Regions from separate parts of the Telluria sp. B2 genome, predicted to be linked through region 2. Evidence: predicted binding sites of a transcription regulator. Region 2 holds the regulator's gene; the other holds the start of a gene.
The links. Region 2 encodes FliA, which starts transcription of late flagellar genes. Its sites were predicted from a motif close to CTAAAGTTTNNNNNNNNNNNGCCGNTA; they were not measured.
Positions count from the first base shown of each region.

Region 1: a site for FliA is predicted at 1,464-1,490, ahead of ACSUZJ_RS19055 (flagellar protein FliT). Genes of this name have one in related genera too.

Region 1 is NZ_CP196525.1:4,297,323-4,302,340, forward strand. It holds gene ACSUZJ_RS19050 (M1 family metallopeptidase) at 1-1,236, opposite strand, end outside; gene ACSUZJ_RS19055 (flagellar protein FliT) at 1,541-1,822, shown strand; gene ACSUZJ_RS19060 (FimV/HubP-related protein) at 2,246-3,403, opposite strand; gene fumC (class II fumarate hydratase) at 3,491-4,885, shown strand; gene ACSUZJ_RS19070 (RNA-binding S4 domain-containing protein) at 4,940-5,018, shown strand, end outside.
Region 2 is NZ_CP196525.1:1,413,423-1,418,440, forward strand. It holds gene rfbC (dTDP-4-dehydrorhamnose 3,5-epimerase) at 1-478, shown strand, start outside; gene ACSUZJ_RS06325 (dTDP-4-dehydrorhamnose 3,5-epimerase family protein) at 361-672, shown strand; gene flhF (flagellar biosynthesis GTPase FlhF) at 982-2,397, shown strand; gene ACSUZJ_RS06335 (MinD/ParA family ATP-binding protein) at 2,390-3,232, shown strand; gene ACSUZJ_RS06340 (RNA polymerase sigma factor FliA) at 3,247-3,975, shown strand; gene ACSUZJ_RS06345 (flagellar motor protein) at 3,957-4,700, shown strand; gene motD (flagellar motor protein MotD) at 4,706-5,018, shown strand, end outside.

The DNA of each region.
Region 1 (5,018 bases), 2.6 Mb from region 2:
GGCGTCGAAAGCATTGGCCGCCTGGTCCTCGTTCTCGATCGGGGCCTGGATCGGGTGGGTGCTCTTGCGCGCGTCCAGGTCGAGCACCTTCTCGCGCTGGGCGATGTCGTCCAGGTGGGGACGCCACTCGGGGTGGAAGTGTTCGGTGGCCTTGGCCGCCATCCAGGAAGCGAAACCCTCGTTCAGCCAGAGGTTGTCCCACCAGGCCATCGTCACCAGGTTGCCGAACCACTGGTGCGCCAGTTCGTGGGCGTTGGCCTCGAAGGCAAGCTTCCTCGTGCCTTCCGGGCTCTTCTTCGGGTCGACCAGCAGCAGGGCCTCGTTGTAGACGATGCCGCCCCAGCTTTCCATCGCGCCATAGAAGCCGCCGGGAATGGCGATCTGGTCGAGCTTGGGGAGCGCATAGGGAATGTCGAAGTAATTGTTGTAGTAGTGCAGCAGGTCGCCCGTGGCCGCCAGCGAAAAGGCGGCGGAACCGAGCTTGCCTTCGGTCGTGACCACGCCGATGTCGACGCCGGCCCGGCGTGTCTGCGCGCGTTCCAGTTCGCCCACCACCAGCGCCATCAGGTAGCTCGGCATCTTTGGCGTGGGCGCGAAGGTAATGCGCTGCCTGCCGCCCGCCAGCGGCGCCTGTTTCTCGACCGGGGTATTCGAATAGGCCTTGAAGCTGGCCGGCAGGTCCACCGTCAGCCTGAAGCGGGCGCGAAAGGCCGGCTCGTCCCAGGTCGGCAGCAGGCGCCGCGCGTCCGCCGGCGCCAGCAGCGTGGCAACCAGCTTCCTGTCGGCGCCGCCGGTCTTGTAGGACACCCCGAACAGTCCCCTGCCCTCGCGGTTGATCTGGCCACGGAAGGCCAGGGACAGCGCATAGCGGCCGGGCGCCAGCGGGGCGCCCAAGTGGAAAGCGACGGTCTGCCGGGCCTCGTCGAGCCGGGGCTCCAGGATTTGCTTCGCCATGCCCTTGCCCGAGAGCGTGGCGCGCTCGATGGCGAGATTGGCGGCGTTCAGGACAATGCGCGAAGTCGGCTGCAGCACCTCGATCTCGACGGTCTGCGACCCGCTGAAGCTGTCGCTGGCCATATCGGGCACCAGGTGGGCGTCGTACAGCAGCGGGATCACATCCTTGGGCAGCTTGCCGGGAGTGGCGGCAAACGAAAACGGGGCTTCGGCCTGGGCCGCACAGGCGGCCAGTGCCAACGCGACGGCGGCGGCGCCCCGCGATGGTCGGTAATGTCTCATCGTTCCTCTCTGTTTTTATTAGTGGGTGCGCTCCTGGCGGCGCAAGGACCCAGCACGCACTCTACGAAACCCCGGCATCGTGCATGGACGAAATGCGACAGACTGCGAAAATCGGGCCTGGACTGCACAAACCCGGCAATACGCATGGCCCTGCCCGGCTGTTCAGGCCGCGAATCACTGCGGCCGTCCCTTGCCAGAATATTTTTCAAATTTTTTTAGCAAAAGGGCTAAAGTTTTCGACACCGCCGCCGTAAAAGGAGGACAACCGGTCATCCGACCGGAGAAATATTGTCACGGTGCCAGCATGACCCAGAACGAAGTCCTCGCTATGTACGAAAATATCGCCGGCCTGACGGGCAAGATGGCCGCCGCGGCGACAGCCGGGGACTGGAGGGGCTTCGACAGCCTGGAGGACCAGTGCGCCGTGCAAGCCAGCGCCGCCGCGACCGGCGTGCCGGCGCTCGAAGGCGCGCGCCGCCTGCGCAAGATCGACCTGCTCAAGCAGATCATGGCCAACGACCGCGCCATCCGCGAGGTGACCGAACCCTGGATGGGCCAGCTCGACCGCGCAATGTGCGCGCACTGAGCATCCTGCTCCGCCACCTGTAAAAAGCGCCTGCGGGTGCTTTTTTATTTCCGGACGCCAGCGCGGGACGATCCGCGCCAGGGTGGCTCCGCCAGGACGGCGGCGCCAGACAATAAACAAAAACAAAAAAGCGCCCGCAGGCGCCTTTTGCTGAAGCGGGATGCTCCCGCCACATGAATTCGGAGAGCGAACACCAGGCTAGTCCTGGTGATCGCCTCTTTGCCGGTTGCATCCGGCGTCCCCTGCCGCTGTTGGCAGCGAGACCGCTTCCGGAGACAGGCGTCTTGCGACGTACATCCGGTTTCCCGCGCCACGCTATCGGTGGTGGCTGCGCCGGACCCTGGGCCGTTTTTTGTGGTTTTGTTAACCAGCGAGTTCAGTATAACCGAATTTTCCAGCTTGTGTAGACATTCGTGCGCGCCCTCACTCCGCCTGGATAATTGTTTTTTCGTCCACGGTTTGCGGCGCCTCGGCGGATGCCTGTTTGCCCCGGCGCAGCGCCATCAGGCGCGCTTTCACGGCGGCCATGAGCCGCGGTCCGGCGCCTGGTGCGGCGGCGCTGTCCTGCGGGAGGACGACGACTTCCGGCTCGCGCACCGGATTCAGGACCTTGCCCGCCGCGGCGCGCCGGCGGCGCAGCAGCACGGCCCCGCCCAGCAGCGCCAGCAAGGCGCACACCCCGCCCGCGATCAGGAGCCAGGGCGTCGGCTCCTCCGGCGGGGCGGCGGGCCTGGGCTTGCGGTGAATGCGCGGCGACGACGCCGGCTTCTCGCCCGGCTGCAGCGCGGACTGGGCCGCGGCTTCGGCGGCCGACTTCACGCCGGTCGCCACCTGCAGGACCTTGACCTTCTCTTCGAGCTGGCCGAGCTCCTGGCGCAGGGTTTCGTTTTTCGCGCCAAGCACGGCGCAGGCATTGGCTTGCGCATTGACCTGCGCATCGGCTGCTTGCGGGGCGCAGGCGGCAGGCGCGATCGCCGCTTCGGCCGCGGGCGCCTGTGCATCGTGCGCATCCGCGTCCGCCGTGATCAGTGCGGCGCGACGTTTCGGCGGCGCTGGCTTGCGTGCGGGAGTCACGGCGCGCACAGGGCTGGCCGGCGCCGGCGCCGCGGACGCTTTCGGGGGCTCCGCCAACACCGGCGCGGCCGCCACGACCGGCGCCGGTGAGGCTGCGGGTGCCGGCGCCGGATGCGGATCGGGCGTGAACCACAGCGTCACCAGGCGCACCGTGCGCTGTCCGCCGTCGACCAGCTCCAGGTAAACGTGCAGGTGCCGGCTCTCGACCGGCTTGCCCGATGTCAGATGCAGGAACTGTTTGCCGCCCTGCCTCGTCACAGCGATGTCGAGGCTGTTCAGCACCGCCGGCATGGCGATGTTCGCGCCGCGGTACACATCCGGGTGCGCGAGGCGCACCTGGACCGGCCTGGACGCATCCTCGACCAGGGTCAATTCGACGTCGGCGGCAAGCGCCTGCCCGATATGGGAGCGCACCCGCGCATCGCCCAGTTCGGCGGCAGGGACAGGGCCGGGCGCCGCGCAGGCGAGCAGGACGGTGGCAAGGATGTGGGAAGGGCGAATCGCCATATGCTGGAATGAATTTGTAGCCTCAGCGTAATTAACGGGCGTTGGGATACACTCTTTAGCTCCAGCCTTCGAAATAAGGACAAGCCAATGGACAACCGTATCGAAAAAGACAGCTTTGGCCCGATCGAAGTACCGGCCAGCCACCTCTGGGGTGCCCAGACCCAGCGCTCCCTGCACCACTTCCACATCTCGACCGAGAAGATGGCGCCGGAACTGATTGCCGCGCTGGCCCAGGTCAAGCGTGCCGCCGCAGCCGTCAACCGCTCGCTCGGCAAGCTGCCCAAGGACAAGGCCGACGCCATCATGCAGGCGGCCGACGAGGTGCTCGAAGGACGCCACCCCGAGGAATTCCCGCTGGCCGTCTGGCAAACCGGCTCCGGCACCCAGAGCAACATGAACATGAACGAGGTGCTGGCCAACCGGGCCTCGGAACTGATGGGCGGCGAACGGGGCGAAGCGCGCCTGCTGCACCCGAACGACCACGTCAACATGGGCCAGTCCTCGAACGACATTTTCCCCACCGCCATGCACGTGGCGGCGGCGATCGCGGTCTCGAAAGACGTGCTGCCGGCGCTGGCGCGCCTGCGTGGCACCCTGCAGGTGAAGTCGCGCGACTTTGCCGACATCGTCAAGATCGGCCGCACCCACCTGCAGGACGCGACCCCGCTCACGCTCGGCCAGGAATTCTCCGGCTACGTCGCCCAGCTCGAATTCGCCGAACAGGCGATCCGCGCCGCCCTGCCCGGCCTGCTGTCGCTGGCGGCCGGCGGCACGGCGGTCGGCACCGGCCTGAACGCCCATCCGGAATTTGCCCCGCGCATCGCCGCCGAACTCGGCTCGCGCACCGGGCTGGCGTTCAAGAGCGCGCCGAACAAGTTCGCGGCGCTGGCCGGGCACGACGCGCTTGTCTCCGCCCACGGCGCCTTCAAGACGCTCGCCGCCGCCCTCATGAAGATCGCCAACGACATCCGCTGGATGGCTTCCGGCCCGCGCTCGGGCCTGGGCGAGATCACGATTCCCGAGAACGAACCGGGCAGCTCCATCATGCCGGGCAAGGTCAACCCGACCCAGTGCGAAGCGCTGACGATGCTGTGCTGCCAGGTGTTCGGCAACGACGTCGCCATTACCGTCGGCGGCTCGCAGGGCAACTTCGAGCTGAACGTGTTCAAGCCGATGATTGCCCATAACTTCCTGCAGAGCGCGCGCCTGCTGGCCGACGGCATGCGCTCCTTTGATGAGCACTGCGCCAGGGGCATCGAACCGAACCGCAAGCGCATCGGCGAGCTGATGGAGCAGTCGCTGATGCTGGTGACCGCGCTGGCCCCGCACATCGGGTATGATCGCGCCGCGCAGATCGCCAAGCACGCGCAGCACGAAGGCATCACGCTGCGCGAGGCGGCCCTGCAATCGGGCCACGTCAGCGCGGAACAGTTCAACCAGTGGATCGTTCCGATCGACATGACGCGGCCGGACCCGGCGTAACGGATTCGTTCGGCAGACCCAACCGTACGCCCCACAATTTTTCCCGAGGATAGAATGCAACAGACAACTTTCGAACTGACATCCGAGTTCGTCGAACTCAACCAGCTGCTGAAACTGGTGGGCCTGTGCGACA
Region 2 (5,018 bases):
CGGCTTCTTCTTCGAGAGCTTCAGCCAGCGTCATTTTGAAGAGGCGATCGGCAGAAGCGTTACTTTTGTGCAGGACAACCATTCGCGCTCGACGCAGCATGTGCTGCGCGGCCTGCATTACCAGATCCAGAATGCGCAGGGCAAGCTTGTACGCGTCGTGCATGGCGCGGTCTTTGACGTTGCGGTTGACATGCGCAAGAGTTCGCCCACCTACGGCCAATGGGTCGGCGAGATCCTGTCGGCTGAAAACAAGAAGCAGCTCTGGGTGCCAGAGGGTTTTGCCCACGGTTTCTATACGCTGTCCGAGACTGCTGAGTTCCTCTACAAGACAACCGACTACTATTCGCCCACGTTCGAGCGGTGCGTCCGCTGGGACGACCCGGTAGTCGGGATCAGCTGGCCGATCACATCCGAACCGATCGTATCCGCCAAGGACAAGGTCGGCAGCAACTTCTCTTCAGCAGAAGCATTCGACTAAGAAGCTATCCCAGTAGACCTGCGGCGCACGAATTTCTCTACGAGACGACCAATTATTGGTATCCCGAATTCGAGCGTACCCTGCTGTGGAACGACCCGGCCGTCGGTATCGACTGGCCGATCGGATTCATGCCTCGGATGGCCGACAAGGATGCTGCCGGCCGCCTGCTCAGTGAGCTGGAGACGTTTGCCTGACCCGGGGGCGGATGACAAGCCGGCAGGCGTCAGATGCGTTCCGGCAGCGCATGCTTCAACCCGTGGCCGCAAACTTAGGGTGCAGGGCTTCACCGGACACGCATGACGTTCTTCTGCGCGTGTCTGCAAGCCCAAGCCTTCGCCCGCCAGGGCCGCGCCCGGCCGCGAACCCGACACTCCCCGCGAGAATTGACCCCATTTCCCCATCCTTTTCCCCGGATGGTTGCTTCGTGGCATCGTCAATAATCTCTTCCGTAGACAGGCGAGTTGCGCCTGCATTGAATCGAGCCTAGCAGTGCGGAGAATAAGATGAATGTGAAGAAATTTACAGCGGCAACATCCCGGGAAGCCTTGCGCAAGGTGCGCGATGCGCTCGGACCCGATGCCGTCATCCTCTCGAACCGGCCCGTCGATGGCGTGGTCGAGATCCTCGCACTCGACAACGACGACGTCGCCGCGCTGGGCTCCCCGGCCGCCGGATCGGAGATGGCCGCGCCCCAGCCGCGCCTCGATCACCTGCACGCTTTTGACCAGGAAGCCTCGTCCTTCGTGAACCGCCGCGCCGCGCCGTCCGCACCGGCCCCGGCGCCGGAACACTTCTTCGCCCCGCGCCGCGCGGCGCAGATGGAGCCGGAATTCGAAGCGGCCTTTGCTCCGCGCCGCGCCGCAGCGCCGGCCCCGGAGCCGGCCTTCGACATGGCCGCCATGACCCAGATGATGCAGGCCGCGATCGCCCAGGCCCGCGAATCGGCCGCCGCCGAGATGAACGGCATGATGAGCGAGATCCGCGCCATGCGCGGCGTGATGGAAAACCAGCTGGCCGAGCTGTCCTGGGGCAGCACCCAGCAGCGCGAGCCGCAGAAGGCGGTCGTGCTGCGCGAGATGCTGGGCGCCGGTTTTTCGGCCTCGCTGTCGCGCTACCTGATCGACAAGATGCCGGCCAACAAGGACGCGGCCGAGGCGATGCGCTGGATCAAGACCGTGCTGGCCCGTAACCTGACCACCATGGCCGACGAGGATACGCTGCTCGACAAGGGCGGCGTGTTTGCCCTGGTCGGCCCGACCGGCGTCGGCAAGACCACCACCACCGCCAAGCTGGCGGCGCGCTGCGTGATGCGCCACGGCCCCGAGAAGCTGGCCCTGATCACCACCGACGCCTACCGTATCGGCGGCCACGAGCAGCTGCGCATCTACGGCAAGATCCTGGGCGTGATGGTGCACTCGGTGAAGGACGAGGCCGACCTGCGCATCGCACTCAAGGAGCTCAGGAACAAGCACACCGTGCTGATCGACACCATCGGGATGTCGCAGCGCGACCAGATGGTCACCGAGCAGGTGGCGATGCTGGCCGGCGCCGGCGCCGACGTGAAGCGCCTGCTGTGCCTGAACGCGACCGCGACGGGCGAGACCCTGAACGAAGTGGTGCGCGCCTACCAGGGCAGCGGCCTGCACGGCTGCATCATGACCAAGCTCGACGAAGCCGCCTCGATCGGCAGCGTGCTCGACGTCGTGATCCGGCAGAAGCTGAACCTGCATTACATCTCGAACGGCCAGCGCGTGCCGGAAGACCTGCACCTGGCCGACCGCGCCATGCTGGTCGACCGCGCCTTCCGCGGCCGCCGCGATGCCGGCAACCAGTTCGACGACGCCGACCTGCCGCTGGTGATGGCGCATACCGGCAACGTCGCCAGCGACAGCAGCCTGCGCGGGGTGCGCCTTGGCTAGTTTCGACTTCGACCAGGCCGAAGGCCTGCGCCGGATGCTGGCCGGTCCCAAGCCGCGCGTCGTGACCTTCCTGTCGGCCACGCCGGGCGACGACAAGGCCGCGATGCTGGTGAACCTGGGCGCCTCGCTGGCCCAGGCCGGCAACGACGTGATGATCGTCGACGCCTGCCAACGCAGGGATGGCGTAACGCGTGGCGTCGCCTGCCACCTGGAGATGGAACGCCATGTCAGTTTGATGCAGGTGGCGCGCCAGGAATGCGCGCTGAACCAGGTGGTCCAGCATGCGCCGCAAGGCTTCCAGGTCGCCCTGCTGGCACGCGATGGCGTCGTGCCGCGCACCGGCAGCGATGAGCAACGCCGCCTGGCGAAAGCCTTCGAGGTGCTGGTGAAAGGGCAGGGCGGCATCGTCATCGTCGATGGCGAACTGAACCGTGAAGGCGGCTTCGCCGTGCCCATGCTGGCCGACTCGGAAATCGTGGTGCAGGTGTCGAACAGCGCCACCTCGATCACCAACGCCTATGCCCTGATCAAACGCCTGGCCCAGGAGTTCGGGCGCCGTCCCTTCGGCATCCTGGTCACCGGCGCCACCGAGGCGGAGGCGAAGGTGGTTTACGATAATATGGCGACGGCGGCAAGTCGTTACCTGGCGGTAACGTTGAGCTCGATGGGCTCGGTGCCGGCGGACGAATACCTGCACCGCGCGGCGCGTCTCGGGCGCACCGTGGTCGACGCCTTCCCGCTGGCCGGGGCCTCGGTGGCGTTTCGCCGGCTCGCCGGGCGCTTCGCCTTGCCGGGCATGGCCGGGCTGGGGCGCCACGGCGGCGCGCGTTCTTAAGAAAAAGCACAAGTATGTATACCGTCAAAGGGAAAGCGGACAAGAATCACTTGCTCACCCAGCACCAGCCGCTGGTCAAGCGTCTTGCCCACCAAATGAAGGCCAAGCTGCCGCCCTCGGTCGAGGTGGACGACCTGATCCAGGCCGGCATGATGGGCCTCTTGGACGCCATCAACCGCTACGAAGACAACCACGGGGCCCAGTTCGAGACCTATGCCGTGCTGCGCATCCGCGGCGCGATGGTCGACGAATTGCGCGCCAACGACTGGATGCCGCGCAGCACCCGCCAGAACATGAAGAAGGTGGAGGGCGCGATGACCACGCTGCAGCAACGCCTGGGCCGCCCGCCGAGCGAATCGGAAGTCGCCAAATCGCTCGACATGTCGCTCGAGGACTACCAGGACATGCTGTTCGAAGGCGGCGGCCACCAGCTGGTGTATTACGAGGACTTCCACGAGGACGACGGCAACGACAGCTTCCTCGACCGCTATGCCGTCGATGAATCCGATCCGCTGCGCGCGCTGCTCGACACCGACTTCCGCTCGGCCGTGATCGAGGCCATCGACAACCTGCCGCCGCGCGAGAAGATCCTGATGGGCCTGTATTACGAGGAAGAGCTGAACCTGAAGGAAATCGGCGCCGTCCTGGGCGTCTCCGAGTCGCGCGTGTCGCAGCTGCACACGCAAGCGGTGGCGCGCCTGCGTGCGTCGCTGCGGGAGAGACTGTGGACTTCGCCAGCCTGATCGGCCTGGCGCTGGCGCTGGCCGGCCTGTTCGTCGGGCACACGCTCGACGGCGGCCGCTTCGCCTCCCTGTTCCAGCCGGCGGCCTTCGCCATCGTCGTCGTCGGCACCTTCGGCGCGGTGCTGCTGCAATCCGAAGCGCGCAGCTTCCGGCGCGGCATGCGCATGCTGCGCTGGGTGTTCTTCCCGCCGCGCAGCCAGCGCCAGCCGCTGGCCAGTGCGATCGCGCTGTGGAGCTTGAGCGCGCGCCGCGACGGCCTGCTCTCGCTCGAGCAGTACATGGGCACCAAGGACCTGTTCATCCAGAAGGGCCTGCGCCTGGTGGTAGACGGCATCCAGCCGGAGAAGCTGCGCAACCTGCTGGAAACCGAGATCAACGCCTTCGAATTCGCCGAACGCCAGGCGGCGCGCATCTGGGAATCGGCCGCCGGCTATGCGCCGACGATCGGCATCCTGGGCGCGGTGCTGGGCCTGATCCACGTGATGGAAAACCTGTCCGATCCGTCCCGGCTCGGCTCGGGCATTGCGGTCGCCTTCGTGTCGACCGTCTACGGCGTGGGACTGGCCAACCTGTTCTTCCTCCCGGTCGGCAACAAGCTGAAAGCCATCGTCGCCGACCAGGTGGTGCAGTACGAGATCCTGGCCGAGGTCTTCCACGACCTGGCCAGCGGCGACCACACCCGCGTGGTGGAAGAGCGCGTGGCCAGCCTGCTGGCAAAGCGCTGAAGACCATGGCGCGCAAACGCTACGACGATGCGCAGCCGCATGGCGAGGACCGTGACCGCTGGCTGATTTCCTACGCCGACCTGATCACGCTGCTGTTCGCCTTCTTCGTCGTGATGTACGCCATCTCCATCGTCAACGAAGGCAAGTACAAGGTGCTCTCCGACGCCCTGGGCAGCGCCTTCGGCGGCAATCCGCAGACCCCGCAGGCCAGCAGCACGATCGAGCCGCTGCCGCTGTCCGGCATCATCGCGCGCAAGCGCGCGGAGGCGGCCAAGCGTGACCGCGAACGCATGAACACCCTGGCGCGCGACCTGGGCG